DNA from 2 places in the Spirillospora sp. NPDC029432 genome. Region 2 is predicted to be linked to the other one. Evidence: riboswitches for the same ligand, from Rfam matches in the RefSeq annotation. Region 2 holds a riboswitch; the other holds the start of a gene.
The links. A riboswitch is a leader RNA that binds a small molecule or an ion and turns the genes downstream of it on or off. The one in region 2 is predicted to bind glycine.

Region 1 (8,684 bases), on a different contig from region 2:
CGTACCAGAAGATCGGCGGCGAGGCGGCCGTGGAGTGGAAGCTCGACGGCGTCCGCGCCCAGGTCCACATCGCCCGCCCGCCGGACGGCGAGCCGCGGATCGCCGTCTTCACCAGGACGCTCGACGACATCACCGACCGGCTCCCCGAGGTCGTGGAGGTGCTGCGCCGGCTGCCCGTGCGGGACGCGGTGCTCGACGGCGAGCTGATCGCGCTGCGGCCGGACGGGCGGCCGCACCCGTTCCAGGTGACGGGGGCCCGCACCGCCACCCGCGGCCGCCGCGACGGCGGCAGCGGCGGTGGTGGCGGTGGTGGTGGCGGCCCGGAGCGGGTGCCGTTGTCGGTGTTCCTGTTCGACGTGCTGCACCTGGACGGCGAGGACCTGCTCGACCGGCCCGGGGCCGAGCGGCATGCGGCGCTGGAACGGGCCGTCCCCGAGGAGCTGCGGATGCCGCGCCTGGTGACCGCCGACCCGGCCGAGGCCAAGGCGTTCTTCGACGACGCCGTGGCGCGCGGGCATGAGGGTGTCCTGGTCAAGGCGCCCGGCACCGCGTACACGGCGGGGCGGCGCGGCGCCGGCTGGATCAAGGTCAAGCCGCGGCACACGCTCGACCTGGTCGTGCTCGCCGTCGAACGGGGCAGCGGCCGCCGCGAGGGATGGCTGTCCAACCTGCACCTGGGGGCGCGCGACCCGGAGACCGGCGGGTTCGTGATGCTCGGCAAGACGTTCAAGGGGCTCACCGACGAGCTGCTGGCCTGGCAGACCGAGAAGCTGCGCGCCCTGGCCGTGCGGGAGGACGGCTGGACCGTCCATGTCCGGCCCGAGCTGGTCGTCGAGATCGCGTTCGACGGCGTCCAGCGCAGCACCCGCTACCCGGGCGGGATCGCGCTGCGGTTCGCCCGCGTGCTGCGGTACCGGCCCGACAAGTCCGCCGGGGAGGCCGACACGATCGAGACCGTGCGGGCCGTCGCCCCGGTCTTCGACTGACCCGGTCGCCCGCGAGCCGGTCTCAGTTGTGGCGGGTGGGGCGCTCCGGCGACGGCGGCTCGCTCCGGCGGTCGTGGTGCGCGTGGTCGAACGGGCGGCGCCTGACCTGCCGGCGGCGCTCCAGCGTCCGGGTGCGGTGCCGCAGCTCGGGCGGGATCAGGTCGTGCCGGCCCGCGATGAACTCCTGCACCCAGATCTTGGCGCGGATCAGCGGCCGGCGGAACCGGGCCTCGCGGTAGACGGCCGCGCGGTGCTGCCGCGAGCCCGGCGCGTACCGCCAGCGGGCCCACGGCGACCCGGGACGCGCCACCCGGATCACCCCGATCACCAGCAGGAAGGGCAGGAACAGCCCGATGAGACCGGTCCAGATCTTGCCCTTGAGCAGGGTGAGCACGGCCAGCACCAGGTTGATGATCAGCGAGCAGACGTACACGCCGACCAGCAGCGGGCGGCTGATGTCGGCGTCCAGATCCGGCTGCAGGCCCTCGAAGCCGGCCGGGCGCACGCCGAGCAGCAGCAGGCCGGTGACCGCGATCGCCACGAACACGGCGTCCACGCTGGCCCGGCCCTTCTCCGTCCAGTAGACGTCGCTGAGGTGCAGGATCAGCGCAAACTCGTCCAGCACCAGGGCCGAGCCCACGCCGAAGACCACCGCCGCGGTGACGTCCCAGCCCGCGTACTCGTCCGGGACGGCGATGGCCGCGACCCCGCCCACGAGCATCAGCACCACGCCGAACACGACGTGGTGGATGTGCAGGTCCCCCGCCTGGACGTTCTTGAACCAGAACCGGACGTCGGCCCGGATCAGCCGGACGTTCACCCGCGTCACGACGAACGTGACGATGAACGCCAGGAAGAAGCCGAGCAGCGGCGCACGCCCCGCGTCGACGATGCGCAGCGTGAAGAACTCCGACATGATCACCCCAGCCTCCATTTTGCCTTGTGGCGTGCGCGGATATCGTGCTCCCGACGGAAAGGACGGTGCCGATGACCCAGGCCGTGGACCGGTGCGACCCGGATCGGCGGGCGTGGATCGCCGAGGCGATCCGGCTGGTGGAGGCGGACGCCAACCGCAGCGCCGACACGCACCTGCACGTGTTCCCGCTGCCTCCGGAGTGGGGCATCGACCTGTACCTGAAGGACGAGTCCGTCCACCCCACCGGGTCGCTGAAGCACCGGCTGGCGCGGTCGCTGTTCCTGTACGGCCTGGCCAACGGCTGGATCCGCGAGGACACCACGATCATCGAGGCGTCCAGCGGGTCCACGGCGGTGAGCGAAGCCTACTTCGCCCGGCTGATCGGGCTGCCGTTCGTGGCCGTGATGCCCGAGCGCACCAGCCCGGAGAAGATCGAGCTGATCGAGTTCTACGGCGGCCGCTGCCATCTGGTGGCCGACCCGACCGCGATCTACGCCGAGTCGCGGCGGCTGGCCCGCGAGTGCAACGGGCACTTCATGGACCAGTTCACCTACGCCGAGCGGGCCACCGACTGGCGCGGCAACAACAACATCGCCGAGTCGATCTTCGAGCAGCTGCGGCTGGAGCGCTTCCCCGAGCCGTCCTGGATCGTCGTCGGGGCCGGTACGGGCGGCACGTCCGCCACGATCGGCCGGTACGCGCGGTACCGGCGCTTCCAGACCCGGGTGGCCGTCGTCGACCCGGAGGGCTCGGCGTTCTACGGCGCGTTCCAGGACGGCGACGCCACCCGCACGGCGGCGGGCTCCCGGATCGAGGGCATCGGGCGGCCGCGCGTCGAGCCGTCGTTCCTGCCCACCGTGATCGACCGGATGATCCGGGTGCCGGACGCCGCGTCGATCGCCGCGATGCGCTGGACCCGCGCGGTGACCGGCCGGAACGTGGGCGGCTCGACCGGCACCAACCTGTGGGGCGCGGCCGGGCTGATCGCGGAGATGCGGGCGCGCGGCGAGCGCGGCAGCGTGGTCACGCTGATCTGCGACGGCGCCGAGCGGTACGCGCACACCTACTGCTCGGACGCCTGGCTGGCCGGGCAGGGCATCGAGATCGGGCCGTACGTGAAGGCGCTGGAGCACTTCCTGGCAACGGGCGAGGCGCCCACCGTGCCGTCCTGAACGGGGCCGTCCTGAGCCGAGCCCTCCTGAGCGGGGCCGTCCTGAGCGCGCTGCCGGCGCGACGCTAACCCGCGCCGAACCGGATCGGGTTGACCAGGTCGGCGTAGATCAGCAGCCCGCCCATGACGATCAGCACCACCGCCATCACGTACGTGACGGGCAGCGCCTTGGCGACGTCCACGTACCCGGGGTCGGGGCGGCCGAACAGCCGGGCGAAGAACTTCTTGATCGCCTCCAGCAGCGCCCCGGCCATGTGCCCGCCGTCCAGCGGCAGCAGCGGGATCAGGTTGAACAGCCCGACCGCCAGGTTGAGCGAGCCGAGCAGCAGGATGAACATCTCGACCTTGTCGAGCACCGGCTGCGGGGACGCGGCGATCTCGCCGCCGAGCCGGCTGACGCCGACGACGCCGATCGGCCCGTTCGGGTCGCGCTTCTCGCCGCCGAACGCGGCCTCCCAGACGCCGACCATCTTCTGCGGCAGCCGGATCAGCGCCCCGGCGGTGTGCGCGGTCAGCTCGGCCATGTGGTCGGCAACCGCGACCGGGCCCTTGCGCTCCCGCTCCTGGAGCGGGGTGATGCCGAGGAACCCGACGGTGACGACCTTGTCGTTGTCCTCCAGGTCGTACATCTTGTTACTGGCGATGGGCACCTGGAGCGGGATGGTCTTGCCGGCCCGCTCGACCTCCATGGCGACCGTCCGGCCGCCGGAGTCGCGGATCATGGCCTGGAGCTCGGAGTACTCGCCGACCTTCTTGCCGCCGAAGGAGACGATGCGGTCGCCGGGCTTGAGGCCCACCGCGGCGGCCGGGGTCGGGGTGTAGCCCTGCGGGCAGTCGGTGAGCTTGGAGTTCGCCGGGATGGCGCACTTCTCGACCGTGGAGATCACCGGCTGCGGGGTGAGGGTGCCGATGCCCATCAGCAGGATCGCGAAGAAGATCACCGCCAGCAGCAGGTTCATCGCGGGGCCGGCGAACATGATCGTGAGCTTCTGCCACCACTTCTTGGCGTAGAAGACGCGGTCCTCGTCGCCCGGCCGCACCTCCTCCAGCGCCGCGCCCCGGGCCGACTCGATCAGCCCCTGCCACGGGCCCGTGCTGATCTGCCGCACCTGGCCGGAGGCGTCCCCCTTGCGCGGCGGCAGCATCCCGATCATCCGGATGTAGCCGCCGAGCGGGATCCACTTGATGCCGTACTCGGTCTCGCCCTTGTGCCGCGACCACAGCGTCGGCCCGAAGCCGACCATGAACTGCGTGGTGCGCACCCGGAACAGTTTCGCGAACGAGAAGTGCCCCAGCTCGTGCAGGGCGATCGACGCCATCAGGCCGAAGAACAGGATCAAGACTCCCGCCAGCCAGCCCATGCGTGCCCCGTTCCTCGACGATCTCGGACGACCTGTCAAGGGTACGTGATACGCGGTAGGCGCGACCGCGTACCGATCCACACACATGGCCCCGGACCGGACGGCGCTGCTAGCCTGGCGGCAGCCGCTGATCCCGTGCGGGAGAGTCCCTGGCAGCCGGTCAGGGACGCCGAAGGAGCAACTCCTCCCCGGAACCTCTCAGGCCCACGGACCGCACGGACCAGGCGACCTCTGGAAAGCGGGGACGCGCCCCACGGGAGCCGTCCCCCGCCGAAGGTGAAAGCCCTCCCCCGGGACGGGTGAAGCTCTCAGGCGCCGATGACAGAGGGGGAGGCCCAGACCACGCCCGGTGCGGGTGGGACGATTGACCCACGCGCCCGCGACGAAGGAGCCGACCCCGTGCCCGCCGAGAACACCGACACCACCGGAACACCGCCAGGACCGCCGCCCAGGACGACCCCGCTGTACGAGGTGCACCGGGAGCTCGGCGCCAACCTGGTCGACTTCGCCGGCTACCTGATGCCGCTGCGCTACGCGAGCGAGACCGCCGAGCACCGCGCGGTCCGCACCGGCGCGGGGCTGTTCGACCTGTCCCACATGGGCGAGATCTTCCTGGACGGGCCCGGGGCGGGCGCCGCGCTGGACTACGCCCTGGTCGGCAACCTGTCGCCGATGGCCGTCGGCAAGGCCCGCTACACGATGATTTGCGCGCCGGACGGCGGGGTGCTGGACGACCTGATCGTGTACCGGCTGGCCGACGAGACGTTCATGGTGGTCGCCAACGCCGCCAACGCCGCGGTCGTCCTGGACGCCCTCGCCGAGCGGGCGGCCGGCTTCGAGGCGCGGGTGACCGACCGGTCCGCCGACTACGCCCTGATCGCCCTCCAGGGGCCCGAGGCGCAGGGCATCCTGGCCCGCTTCACCGGCGCGCCGCTGCCCGACCTGAAGTACTACGCGATCACCGCCGACGAGGTCGCGGGCGTGGACGCGCTCATCGCCCGTACCGGCTACACGGGCGAGGACGGCTTCGAGCTGTTCGTGGACGCCGCCGACGCCGTCCGGCTCTGGCGGGAGCTGGCCGCCGTCGAGGGCGTCGTCCCGGCCGGGCTCTCGGCGCGCGACACGCTCCGCCTCGAAGCGGGCATGCCCCTGTACGGCAACGAGCTGACGGCCGAGACCACCCCGTACGAGGCGGGCCTCGGCCGGGTCGTCAAGCTGGACAAGCCCGGCGATTTCGTGGGCAAGGCCACGCTGGCCGCGCAGGCGCAGACCCCGCCAGGCCGTAGGCTCGTGGGGCTGGTCGCGCGCGGCCGCCGCGCGCCCCGCAAGGGGTACGAGGTGGTCACGTCCGACGGCACGCCGTGCGGGGTGGTGACGAGCGGCGCCCCGTCGCCCACACTGGGCAGGCCGATCGCCATGGCGTACGTCGACTGCACGGTGTCCGGCGAGCTGGCCGTGGACGTCCGCGGCAGGCGCGAGCCGGTCGACGTGGTCGATCTGCCCTTCTACAAGCGTTCCTGAGATCTGGAGAGAAAGCATCGTGAGCGTTCCGGAGCAGCTCCGCTACAGCGAGGAGCACGAATGGGTGTCGGGCCTCGGTGAGGACGGCGACGGCATCGTGACCGTCGGCATCACCGCGCACGCCGCCGACGCCCTCGGCGAGATCGTCTTCCTCGAGCTGCAGCCCGGCGAGGGCGACACGGTCGAGGCCGGCGAGCCGTGCGGCGAGGTGGAGTCCACCAAGTCCGTCAGCGAGCTCTACTCCCCCGTCAGCGGCGAGATCACCGCGGTCAACACCGCCGTGGTCGACGAGCCCAAGGTCATCAACGACGACCCGTACGGCGAGGGCTGGATCTTCAAGGTCCGGATCTCCGAGGAGCCGGGCGACCTGCTGGACTCGGCGGCGTACGCCAAGCTGACCGAGGAGGGCTGACCGTGGGCCTGTACGACTCGCTGGCCGCCGCCGACCCCGAGGTCGCGAAGGCGGTGGCCGCCGAGCTGGACCGGCAGCAGTCCACGCTCGAGATGATCGCCTCCGAGAACTTCGCCCCGGTGTCGGTGCTGGAGGCGCAGGGCTCGGTCCTGACCAACAAGTACGCCGAGGGCTACCCGGGCCGCCGCTACTACGGCGGCTGCGAGTTCGTCGACGTCACCGAGCAGCTGGCCATCGACCGCGCCAAGGAGCTGTTCGGCGCGGAGCACGCGAACGTCCAGCCGCACTCGGGCGCGCAGGCCAACACGGCCGTCTACTTCGCGCTGCTCCAGCCGGGCGACACGATCCTCGGCCTGGACCTGGCGCACGGCGGGCACCTCACGCACGGCATGCGGCTCAACTACTCCGGCAAGATGCTGAACGTGGTCGCGTACCACGTCCACCCGGAGACCGGCCTGGTCGACATGGACGAGGTCGCCGCGCTGGCCGCCGAGCACCGGCCCAAGATGATCGTGGCGGGCTGGTCGGCGTACCCGCGGCAGCTGGACTTCGCGGCGTTCCGCGAGATCGCCGACTCGGTGGGCGCGCTGCTCATGGTGGACATGGCGCACTTCGCCGGGCTGGTCGCGGCGGGGCTGCACCCCTCGCCCGTCCCGCACGCCGACATCGTCACCACCACCACGCACAAGACGCTCGGCGGGCCGCGCGGCGGGCTGATCCTGGCCCGCGAGGAGTACGGCAAGAAGATCAACTCCGCGGTGTTCCCCGGCATGCAGGGCGGCCCGCTGGAGCACGTGATCGCCGCCAAGGCGGTCGCGCTGAAGATCGCCGCGTCCGGCGAGTTCAGGGAGCGGCAGGCCCGTACCGTCGAGGGCGCGAAGATCCTCGCCGAGCGGCTCACCGCCGAGGACTCCGCCAAGGCCGGCGTCAAGGTCCTCACCGGCGGCACCGACGTGCACCTCGTCCTGGTCGACCTGGTCGACTCCGAGCTGACCGGCCGGGACGCCGAGGACCGGCTGCACGGGATCGGCATCACCGTCAACCGGAACGCGGTCCCCAACGACCCGCGCCCGCCGATGGTCACCTCCGGCCTGCGGATCGGCACGCCCGCCCTGGCCACCCGCGGCTTCACCGCCGCGGACTTCGCCGAGGTGTCCGACGTCATCGCCCTGGCGCTGCAGCCGTCGTTCGACAAGGACGCCCTGGCCACCCGCGTCAAGGCCCTCTCCGACAAGCACCCTCTCTACCCCGGCCTGTAGGGGTTCCCCGCCCCCTTCGCGACGGCGCGGAGGGGGCGCCGAGGAGGATTCATGGCGATCAGCGTTTTCGACCTCTTCAAAATCGGCATCGGCCCCTCCTCCTCGCACACCGGCGGGCCGATGGCGGCCGCCCACCGCTTCGCGCGCGGCCTGCACCGCGACGGGCTGCTGGAGAAGACCGCGTCCGTCCGGGCGGTCCTGTACGGCTCGCTCGGCCTGACCGGCAAGGGGCACGGCAGCGACAAGGCCGTCATCCTCGGCCTGGAGGGCGACAAGCCCGAGCGCGTGGACGTCGACACCGTCGACGCCCGCCTGGAGAAGATCCGTTCCGCCGGGGCGCTGCGGCTCTTCGGCTCGCACGACATCCCGTTCGTGGTGGGCGAGCACCTGGTCTTCGAGCGCAAGGAGTCGCTGCCCGGCCACCCCAACGGGATGCGCTTCACCGCGTACACCGCCGCCGGCGACGAGCTCCGCTCCAAGGTCTACTACTCGGTCGGCGGCGGCTTCATCCTGGACGAGAACGCCGCCGGCGCCGACCGGATCAAGCCGGACGACACCGTCCTGCCGTACCCGTTCGACACCGCCGCCGAACTGCTCGACCACTGCCGCGAGACCGGACTGTCGATCTCGGCGCTGATGCTGGAGAACGAGCGGGCGTTCGGCCGCACCGCCGAGGAGATCCGCGGCGGCCTGGTCGACCTGTGGCGGGTCATGCGCTCGTGCGTCGACCGCGGCTGCACCCGCGAGGGCCTGCTCCCCGGCGGCCTCAAGGTCCGCCGCCGGGCGCCGCAGCTGCACCGCCGCCTCCTCACCGAGGACGGCACCGACCCGCTGCACGCCATGGACTGGGTCACCCTCTTCGCCCTCGCCGTGAACGAGGAGAACGCCGCCGGCGGCCGCATCGTCACCGCCCCCACCAACGGAGCGGCGGGCATCATCCCGGCCGTCCTGCACTACTACGCGAAGTTCGTCCCGAACGCCTCCGACGACGGCGCGGTCCGCTTCCTCCTCACCGCCGGGGCGATCGGCGCCCTGTTCAAGCAGAACGCCTCCATCTC
Region 2 (8,684 bases):
GTGAGACCCGCCTCCCGCACCGCCTCACCGGCCGCGCGACGCGCTCGCGCGATCGGCCGCCCAGCGGCGCAGCCACGGCTCCGCCGCCGCGCCCGCCGCCACCGGGTCCCGCGACAGATCGTGCCGCTCCCCCGGCAGCACCGCGACCTCCGCCGCGTCCGCCGCGTCCGGGATCCCGAACGGGTCCCGCTCCCCGCTCACCACCAGCACCTCGACGCCCGCGCCGCGCAGCTCGTCCACCCGCGACTTCTCCGGCTTTCCCGGCGGATGCAGCGGGAACGCCAGCGCCACCACGCCCGCCGCCCCGGCCGCGGCCGCCGTCCGGCAGGCCACCCGGGCGCCGTTGCTCCGCCCGCCCTGCACCAGCGGCACCGGGCCGAAGCGCTCCCGCAGCGCCGCGACCACCTCCAGCCACGCCGCGTCCTGCTTGGCGGGCGCGCCCGGCGCCCGCCGGCCCGCCGCCCGGAACGGCTGCAGCACCCGCGCGACCGCGCCGCCCAGCCCGAGCGCCACCGCCCGCACGGCCAGCAGGTCGGGCGCGTCCACGCCGCCGTTCGAGCCGTGCGTCAGGACCAGCAGGAACTCCGGGTCCACCGGCTCGTCCAGCGTCACCTCGGCCGGGCCCAGCGCCGTCACGATCTCCACCCGGCCACGCTATCCGGCGGCTCCCCCGGCCCGGCGACCGGCCCACGGCGATCATGTACGGCAGACTGTGGCCATGACAGCGATGACCGACGGCGAGTGGCGCGCGTTCGTCTCCGAGGGCACCCGGACCGGCAAGATCGGCGTGACCCGCGGGGACGGCGCCCCGCACGTGACCCCGATCTGGTTCGTGCTGGACGGCGACGACCTGCTGTTCAACACCGCCGCGTCGGGCCTCAAGGGCCGGGCGCTGCGCCGCGAGCCGCGGGTGTCGATCTGCGTGGACGACCAGGCCCCGCCGTTCTCGTTCGTGATGATCCAGGGCGAGGCGAGCGTCTCCGAGGACCTCGACGAGGTGCGCCGGTGGGCCACCGTCATCGGCACCCGCTACATGGGCGCCGAGCGCGGCGAGGAGTTCGGCGCCCGCAACGGCGTCCCCGGCGAGTACCTGGTCCGGGTGCGGATCACCAAGGTGGTCGCCGAGCGGAACGTGGCCGGCTGACCGGCCGCGGCCGCCGTCAGTCCCCGGCCGGCTCGCCGTCCGGCCAGCCCGGCGGCAGCGCCGAGGCGGGCGCGCCCATCGCCACCCGCAGCCGCTCGGCGAAGCTCTCGTGCAGCAGCGGCCCCCAGGCGTAGTCGCTGGGAACCCGGACCGCCTGGCCCATCACCTCGCGGGACTCGCCGTCCGGGCCGCCGTCGTAGCCCGCGTACCGCACCGCGAGCAGCGCGTACATGTGGTCGAGCGCGCCGAACGCCTCGCCCGCCAGCGCGGGCAGGCTGCCGTCGGACACCGCCTGCTCGACCACCGGCTCCCACCACAGGTCCGCGGGGTCGCCGCCGGGCGCGTCGTCCTCGTCGGCGGCGAAGTCGCGCCGCAGCCGGGCCCGGACCTGGGCGGCGACGCCCGGGTCGGCCAGCCCGCGCCGCCACACCTCGCGCGCCTCGGCGCCCCGGCCGCGCAGCGGCAGCGTGCGCGCCAGCAGCTCGGTCGCCAGCGGACCGACCTCGCCGTCGGCCGCCGCGCCGGCGTCGTTCAGCGCCGCCCCGAACGCGCCGATCGCCTGGTCGAGGTAGGCGATGCCCAGCGCCACGGCCAGCCGGGCGTGGGCGTACGGCGCCTTCTCCCGGTCGATGAGCTTCAGGCCCGCGTTCAGGATCCGCAGCGCTCGGGCCGCCTCGCCGCGCTCCAGCAGCCGCTGGGCGAGGTCGTGCGCGGCGACCGGGCCGTACTCGGCGTCGCCGGTCGCGACCGCCTCCTCCCAGTGGCCGCGGGCGGCCTCGAAGTCGCCGCCGTCGTCGGCCAGCCGGGCCAGCGCCAGCAGCGCCGGCGGCAGGTACGCCGGGGTGCCGAAGTCGACGACGACCCGCCACGCGGGCTCGGCCTCCGCGGGCTCGCCGGCCCGCTCGTGGGTGAGGGCGAGGTGGTACGCGGCGCGCGCGCCGTACTCGGGGTCGCCGGTCGCGATGGCGAGCCGGTCGGCCTCCCGGGCCGCCTCGACGTCGCCGCCGTCGTCGAGGACGACGGCCAGCCCGAGGGCGGCCTGGGCCCGGCAGGGGGTGTCGCCGAGGGCGAGCACCTCCCGGAAGAGCCCGGCGGCCCGGCCGGGGTCGCCCTCCTCGGCCAGCAGCCTGGCCTCCTCGCACAGCCGGGACGGATCGGCCGCCGCGCCGCCCGCCGCACCGGCCTTGTCCGGGGTCTCGCTCATGCTCCGCCTCTGGGGGTCGGGTCGGTGCCCCGAGCCTAAGCCTGTTCGAAGTGACGTCGGCCACCGCACGAGCGCGTCACCCGCCCGGTGAGGCGACGCCGGAGGCGGTCCTCACCGGGCGGGATCGCGAAGCGATGCGGCACTCGCACAGGCACGGTCACGGCGGCGAGCCGCCGTGGGCCGGGACTGCGGGGAACACAGCCTATCGGCGGCCGGCGCGCGCGTCCCGCGCCGACACCCGGAAAGGGGCGGCATGATCATTTCTGTTCGGTCACGCCGCCCCCGCGCGGGCGGATCAGTCCTCGAACGCCTCCGGCGGCGGGCAGGAGCAGACGAGGTTGCGGTCGCCGTGCGCCTGGTCGATCCGGCGCACCGGCGGCCAGTACTTGCCCTCCCGCAGGGCGGGCAGCGGGTAGGCCGCCTCCTCGCGGGTGTACGGGTGCTTCCAGTCCTCGGCGACCAGGCACGCGGCGGTGTGCGGGGCGTGCTTGAGCGGGTTGTCGTCGCGGTCGTACCCGCCGTCGGCGACCCGCTGGATCTCCCGGCGGATCTCGATCATCGCGTCGCAGAACCGGTCCAGCTCGGCCAGGTCCTCGCTCTCGGTCGGCTCGATCATCAGCGTGCCGGCCACCGGGAACGACAGCGTCGGCGCGTGGAAGCCGTAGTCGATCAGCCGCTTGGCGACGTCCTCGGCGGTGATCCCGGTCTCCTTGGTGATCTTCCGCAGGTCGGCGATGCACTCGTGCGCGACCAGGCCGTTGCGGCCGGTGTAGAGGATCGGGTAGTGCGGGCCGAGCCGGGCCGCCAGGTAGTTGGCGCCGATGATCGCGCCCTCGGTGGCGGCGCGCAGCCCGTCCGGGCCCATCATCGCGATGTACGCCCAGGAGATCGGCAGGATCCCGGCCGAGCCCCACGGCGCCGCCGAGATCGGCCCGACGCCGGTCTCCCCCGGACCGGCCTCCTCGCGCAGCGGGTGGCTGGGCAGGAACGGCGCCAGGTGCTCGCGCACGCCGATCGGGCCCACGCCGGGGCCGCCGCCGCCGTGCGGGATGCAGAACGTCTTGTGCAGGTTGAGGTGCGAGACGTCGGAGCCGAACTCGCCGGGCCGGGCCAGGCCGACCAGCGCGTTGAGGTTGGCGCCGTCCACGTACACCTGGCCGCCCGCCGCGTGCACGGACGCGCACACGTCCACGATCGTCTCCTCGAAGACGCCGTGCGTGGACGGGTACGTCACCATGATCGCCGACAGTGCGCCGCCGTGCTTCTCGATCTTGGCGTGCAGGTCGTCCAGGTCGATGTTGCCGCCGTCGTCGCACTTGACCACGACGACCTTCATCCCGGCCATCACGGCGCTGGCGGCGTTGGTCCCGTGCGCCGACGACGGGATCAGGCAGATGTTCCGGTGCCCCTCGCCGCGCGACTCGTGGTAGCCGCGGATGGCCAGCAGCCCGGCCAGCTCGCCCTGCGAGCCGGCGTTGGGCTGCACCGACACCTTCGCGTACCCGGTGATCTCGGCCAGCCGGTCCTCCAGCTCGCCGATCAGCTCCAGGTAGCCGGCGGCCTGCTCGACCGGCGCGAACGGGTGCACGTTCGCGAACTCCGGCCAGGTGATCGGCTCCATCTCGGCGGTGGCGTTCAGCTTCATCGTGCAGGACCCGAGCGGGATCATCGACCGGTCCAGCGCGATGTCCTTGTCCTGCAGCCGGCGCAGGTAGCGCAGCATCGCGGTCTCGCTGCGGTGCGCGTGGAAGACCGGGTGGGTCAGGTACGGGCTCTCGCGCCGCAGCGCGTCCGGGAAGCCCTGGGGGAGCTCGCCGGCCTCGGCGGGGGCGGCGCCGAACGACTCCAGGACGGCCGCGACGTGCTCGGGCAGCGTGGTCTCGTCGCAGGCGATCGCGACATGGTCGGCGTCGACCGGGCGCAGGTTGATCCCGCGCTCCCGGGCGGCCCGCACGATCCCGTCCGCGCGGCCGGGCACCCGGGCCAGCACGGTGTCGAAGAACGACCCGTGCACGACCTCGATCCCGGCGCCGCGCAGCCCGGCGGCGATCTCGGCGGCCCGGCGGTGCGCGCGCTGGGCGATCGCGGCCAGCCCCTCGGGGCCGTGGTAGACGGCGTACATGGCGGCCATCACCGCCAGCAGGACCTGGGCGGTGCAGATGTTGCTGGTGGCCTTCTCGCGGCGGATGTGCTGCTCGCGGGTCTGCAGCGCCAGCCGGTACGCGGCGGCGCCGTCGGCGTCGACCGAGACGCCCACGAGCCGGCCGGGCAGCTGCCGCTGGAGGCCCTCGCGGACCGCGATGTAGCCGGCGTGCGGGCCGCCGAAGCCGTACGGGACGCCGAACCGCTGCGCCGAGCCCACCACGATGTCGGCGCCGGACTCGCCGGGCGGCCGCAGCAGGGTGAGGGCCAGCAGGTCGGCCGCGACGACCACCTGGGCGCCGCGCTCGTGCGCCTGGGCGCTGACGGGCGCCAGGTCGCGCACCGCGCCGGAGGCACCGGGGTACTGGAGCAGGACGCCGAAGAAGTCGCCCTCGGGCAGCCCGCCGGACAGGTCGGCGGTCACGACCTCGATGCCCAGCGGCACCGCGCGGGTCCTGATCACCTCGATGGTCTGCGGCAGCGCGTCGGCGTCCACCAGGAAGGTGCCCGGGTCCTTCCGCTTGGACGCCCGGTGCGCCAGCGTCATCGCCTCGGCGGCGGCCGTGCCCTCGTCCAGCATCGAGGCGTTCGCGACCGGCAGCCCCGTCAGGTCGCTCACCACGGTCTGGAAGTTCAGCAGCGCCTCGAGCCGGCCCTGGGAGATCTCCGGCTGGTACGGGGTGTACGCGGTGTACCAGCCCGGGTTCTCCAGCACGTTGCGCATGATCACCCCCGGCGTGATCGTGCCGTGGTAGCCCAACCCGATCATCGAGGTCAGCACGGTGTTGCGGGACGCCAGCTCGCGCAGCCGGTCCAGCGCGGCGGTCTCGCTCAGCGCGGGCGGCAGGTCCAGCGGCCGGGCGGTGCGGATCGCGGCCGGGACCGCGTCGTCGAGCAGGGCCTCGGCGCCGGAGTAGCCGATGGCCGCCAGCATCCGGGCATGGTCGTCGGGCGCCGGGCCGATGTGCCGGTCGGCGAACGCGGACCGGGGATGCTGCGGCGACGCCACGGGGGCGAAGTACTGGGCGGTCATCTGGGGAGCCTCCTGGGCTGCTGAGGTCGCTCAGGGCCACCGGCGGCCCGTGCGGGGCCGACGGCCGGTCTCCCCCTCTGTCATCGGCACCTGAGAGATTCGCCCGCGGTACGGGGTTTCCCCTTCGGTGAGGCCCGCACCCCTCATCGAGGGAGCCCGCGCCTGCTTTCCAGAGGTGCCTCGCCCGAGCGGTCCTTTTGCCTGAGAGGTTCCGGGGAGGGTTGCCCCTTCGGCGCCCCGCGCTGGTTTGCGCGGGAACTCTCCCGCCCAGGGTCGACGGCGTTCCTTCTGGAACTGTATCCAATCCACCGCGGAAACGATCGCCGCGGGGCCGCCGGAGGAGCGCGCACGCCGATCACCCGCGCGCCGACCAGTGATCGCGCGGGCGTGCCCGGCCAGTACGATACCCAAAGCCCGCGGGAATACCGGGGGGCATGGGGGCCGACGGGGGCCGGAAGGGTACAGATGTCCGTGAACGTGCGATTCTCCGTGAACGTGCGATCGGACCGGCCGGGCGCCGCACCCGGTGACGCGCCGGCGGCCCAGGGACGCTGATCGAAGTGACGGATCCGGACGGTGGCGAGGGCGTGACGCAGACTCGCGACGAGCGGGTGCGGCCCAGCACGGCCGCGGTGACCACCGTGCCCGTCGACGAGCCCGACCGGCCCGACCGGATCCGGCGCCCCTCCGACGCGATCCGGTTCGCCGCCTCGGTCGCCGGGCTCGCGGCGGTGATGCTGCTCGTCTCGTTCGCCCAGCAGACCACGCACGGGCTGCAGAACGACGTGTTCGAGGTCACCGCGCACGCCCCGCACTTCCTGCTGACGCTGGCCACGCTGGTCTCCAGCTTCGGGGTGCTGGCCGTCCCGGTCGCGTTCGCCGTCGAGCGGCTGTTCCGCAAGGACGGGACGCGCGTGGCGATCGCGCTGCTGGCCGCCGTGATCGCGTTCGTGATCACCGTGCTGCTGGACGACCTGCGGGTGGCCACCGCGCCCGGCGGGGTGCTGGACTCGCTGATCTGGGGCGGCACCGACACCGCCCCGGTGCACACCGACATCGCGCCGGTGATCGCGTTCGTCAGCGCGGTCGGGATGGCCGGCCGGACCCGCTGGCAGGCCGCCACCTGGACGATGATCGGGCTGGTCGCGCTGACCGGCCTCGCCGCCGCGTACGCGTCGGTGTCGGCGCTGGCGGCCACCTACTTCCTAGGACGCGCGATCGGCCACGGCACGCTCTACGCGGTCGGCACGCCCAACCCGCGGCCGCCCGGGCCGGCCGTGATGGCCGCGCTGGAACGGCTAGGGCTGCGGCCCGTGCGGGCCCGGCAGCTGCCCGGCGAGGCCGACGAGGTCCGCCGGTACGGCGTCGAGATCGCCCGCTCCCCCGGCGCCGTCCCCACCGACGGCACCGGGACGGCGCTGCCGGACGGCGGCTGGCAGCTGGAGGTCGGGGTCCTGGACCGCGACCTGCAGACCGCCGGGCTGCTGTACCGGGTGTGGCGGCTGGTCCGGCTGCGCGAGGCCTCGCCCCGCCGCCCCGTCCGCTCGCTGCGCCGCTCGCTGGAGCAGGAGTCGCTGATGGCGTACGCCGTGGACGCGGCGGGCGTGCGCACGCCCCGGCTGGTGGGAACGTGCGAGGTGGGCACCGAGGCCGCGCTGATGGCCTACGAGCACGTCCCCGGGACCCGGCTGGACGACCTGCCCGACGAGGAGCTCACCGACGGGCTCCTCGCCGCCGTCTGGGAGCAGCTGAAGCGGCTCCAGTCGGGCCGGCTGGCGCACCGCAGGCTGGAGGGCAAGGCGATCCTGGTCTCGTCCGGGGGGCGGCCGTACCTGACCGGGCTGAACTCGGGCGAGATCGCGGTCGGCGACCTGGCGCTGCGCCTGGACCTGGCCCAGCTGCTCACCACGCTGGCGCTGCGGGTCGGCCCCGAGCGCGCGGTCCGCACCGCCGCCGAGGTCCTCGGCGAGCAGGCGCTGGCGAGCGCGGTGCCGCTGCTGCAGCGGGTCGCGCTCTCCCGCGACACCCGGGCGATGCTGCGCCACGACCGCGACCTGCTCACCCGCATCCGGGAGCAGATCGTCGGGCTGGAGCCGGAGAGCGAGGCGCCGCCGCCGGTGCGGCTGGAGCGGTTCCGGCCCCGGACGATCTTCAGCATCGTCGCGCTGTCCGTGGCCGCCTACATCGTCGTCCCGCAGCTGAGCAGCGTCGACCCGATCCAGCTGGTGGCCGGGGCCGAGTGGTGGTGGGTCGGGCTCGCGCTGGCGGCGGCCGCGCTCACGTACCTGGCCGCCGCGTTCATGCTGATGGGCTTCGTCCCGGAACGGCTGCCGCTGGGCCGCACCGTGCTCGTGCAGGTCGCCGCCTCGTTCGTGAAGCTGGTGGCGCCCGCGGCGGTCAGCGGGGTCGCGCTCAACACCCGCTACCTGCAGCGCTCGGGCGTGCGGCCGGGGCCCGCGGTGGCGAGCGTGGGCGCGTCGCAGCTGATGGGCATGGTCATGCACATCCTGCTGCTGATCGTCTTCGGGTTCGTCACCGGGTCGACCGGCAACGCCACCCGCGACCTGGCGCCGTCGCGGACCGTGGTGATCGTGCTGCTGGCGCTGGCGGTGCTGGCCGGGGTCGCGCTGACGATCCCGCGGGTCCGCCGGATCGTCACCGGCCGGCTCAAGAGCATGTTCTCCGGGGTCGTCCCGCGGCTGGTGGACGTGCTGCAGTCGCCCCGCAAGATCCTCACCGGGCTGGGCGGGACGCTGCTGCTCACCGTGGGCTTCGTGGTCTGCCTGGACGCCTCGATCCGGGCGTTCGGCGGCTCGCTGCCGTGGACGGCGGTCGTGGTCGTCTTCCTGACCGCGAACGCGGTCGGCTCGGCCGCGCCCACCCCCGGCGGACTGGGCGCCGTCGAGACGGCCCTGACGGTGGCGCTGACGATCTCCGGCCTGACCGCCGAGACCGCGACCTCGGCGGTGCTGCTGTTCCGGCTGCTGACGCTGTGGCTGCCGGTGCTGCCGGGCTGGGGGGCGTTCGCCTACCTCCAGCGCAAGGAGGCGATCTAGCGCCTAGGCGCGCTCTCCGCGCTCCGGGCCTTCCGGGCCGGGGGGCGGGTCAGCCCGTCCTGCGGGCGCGGCGCCGGTGCGCGAGCTCGTCGTGCGGGTGCTCAC

Region 1: it holds a riboswitch for glycine, as region 2 does, so the genes downstream of both, gcvT (glycine cleavage system aminomethyltransferase GcvT) here and gcvP (aminomethyl-transferring glycine dehydrogenase) in region 2, are expected to answer to the same signal.

What each region holds. Positions count from the first base shown of each region.
Region 1 is NZ_JBEZWH010000030.1:43,139-51,822, forward strand. Features, by position in the region: gene AB0881_RS23220 (ATP-dependent DNA ligase) at 1-986, shown strand, start outside; gene AB0881_RS23225 (hypothetical protein) at 1,009-1,902, opposite strand; gene AB0881_RS23230 (PLP-dependent cysteine synthase family protein) at 1,974-3,074, shown strand; gene AB0881_RS23235 (site-2 protease family protein) at 3,139-4,434, opposite strand; glycine riboswitch at 4,563-4,658, shown strand; gene gcvT (glycine cleavage system aminomethyltransferase GcvT) at 4,834-5,955, shown strand; gene gcvH (glycine cleavage system protein GcvH) at 5,975-6,367, shown strand; gene glyA (serine hydroxymethyltransferase) at 6,370-7,626, shown strand; gene AB0881_RS23255 (L-serine ammonia-lyase) at 7,678-8,684, shown strand, end outside.
Region 2 is NZ_JBEZWH010000059.1:4,804-13,487, reverse strand. Features, by position in the region: gene AB0881_RS32375 (alpha/beta family hydrolase) at 25-645, opposite strand; gene AB0881_RS32370 (PPOX class F420-dependent oxidoreductase) at 719-1,144, shown strand; gene AB0881_RS32365 (tetratricopeptide repeat protein) at 1,161-2,348, opposite strand; gene gcvP (aminomethyl-transferring glycine dehydrogenase) at 2,644-5,523, opposite strand; glycine riboswitch at 5,703-5,799, opposite strand; gene AB0881_RS32355 (flippase-like domain-containing protein) at 6,111-8,579, shown strand; gene AB0881_RS32350 (MerR family transcriptional regulator) at 8,629-8,684, opposite strand, start outside.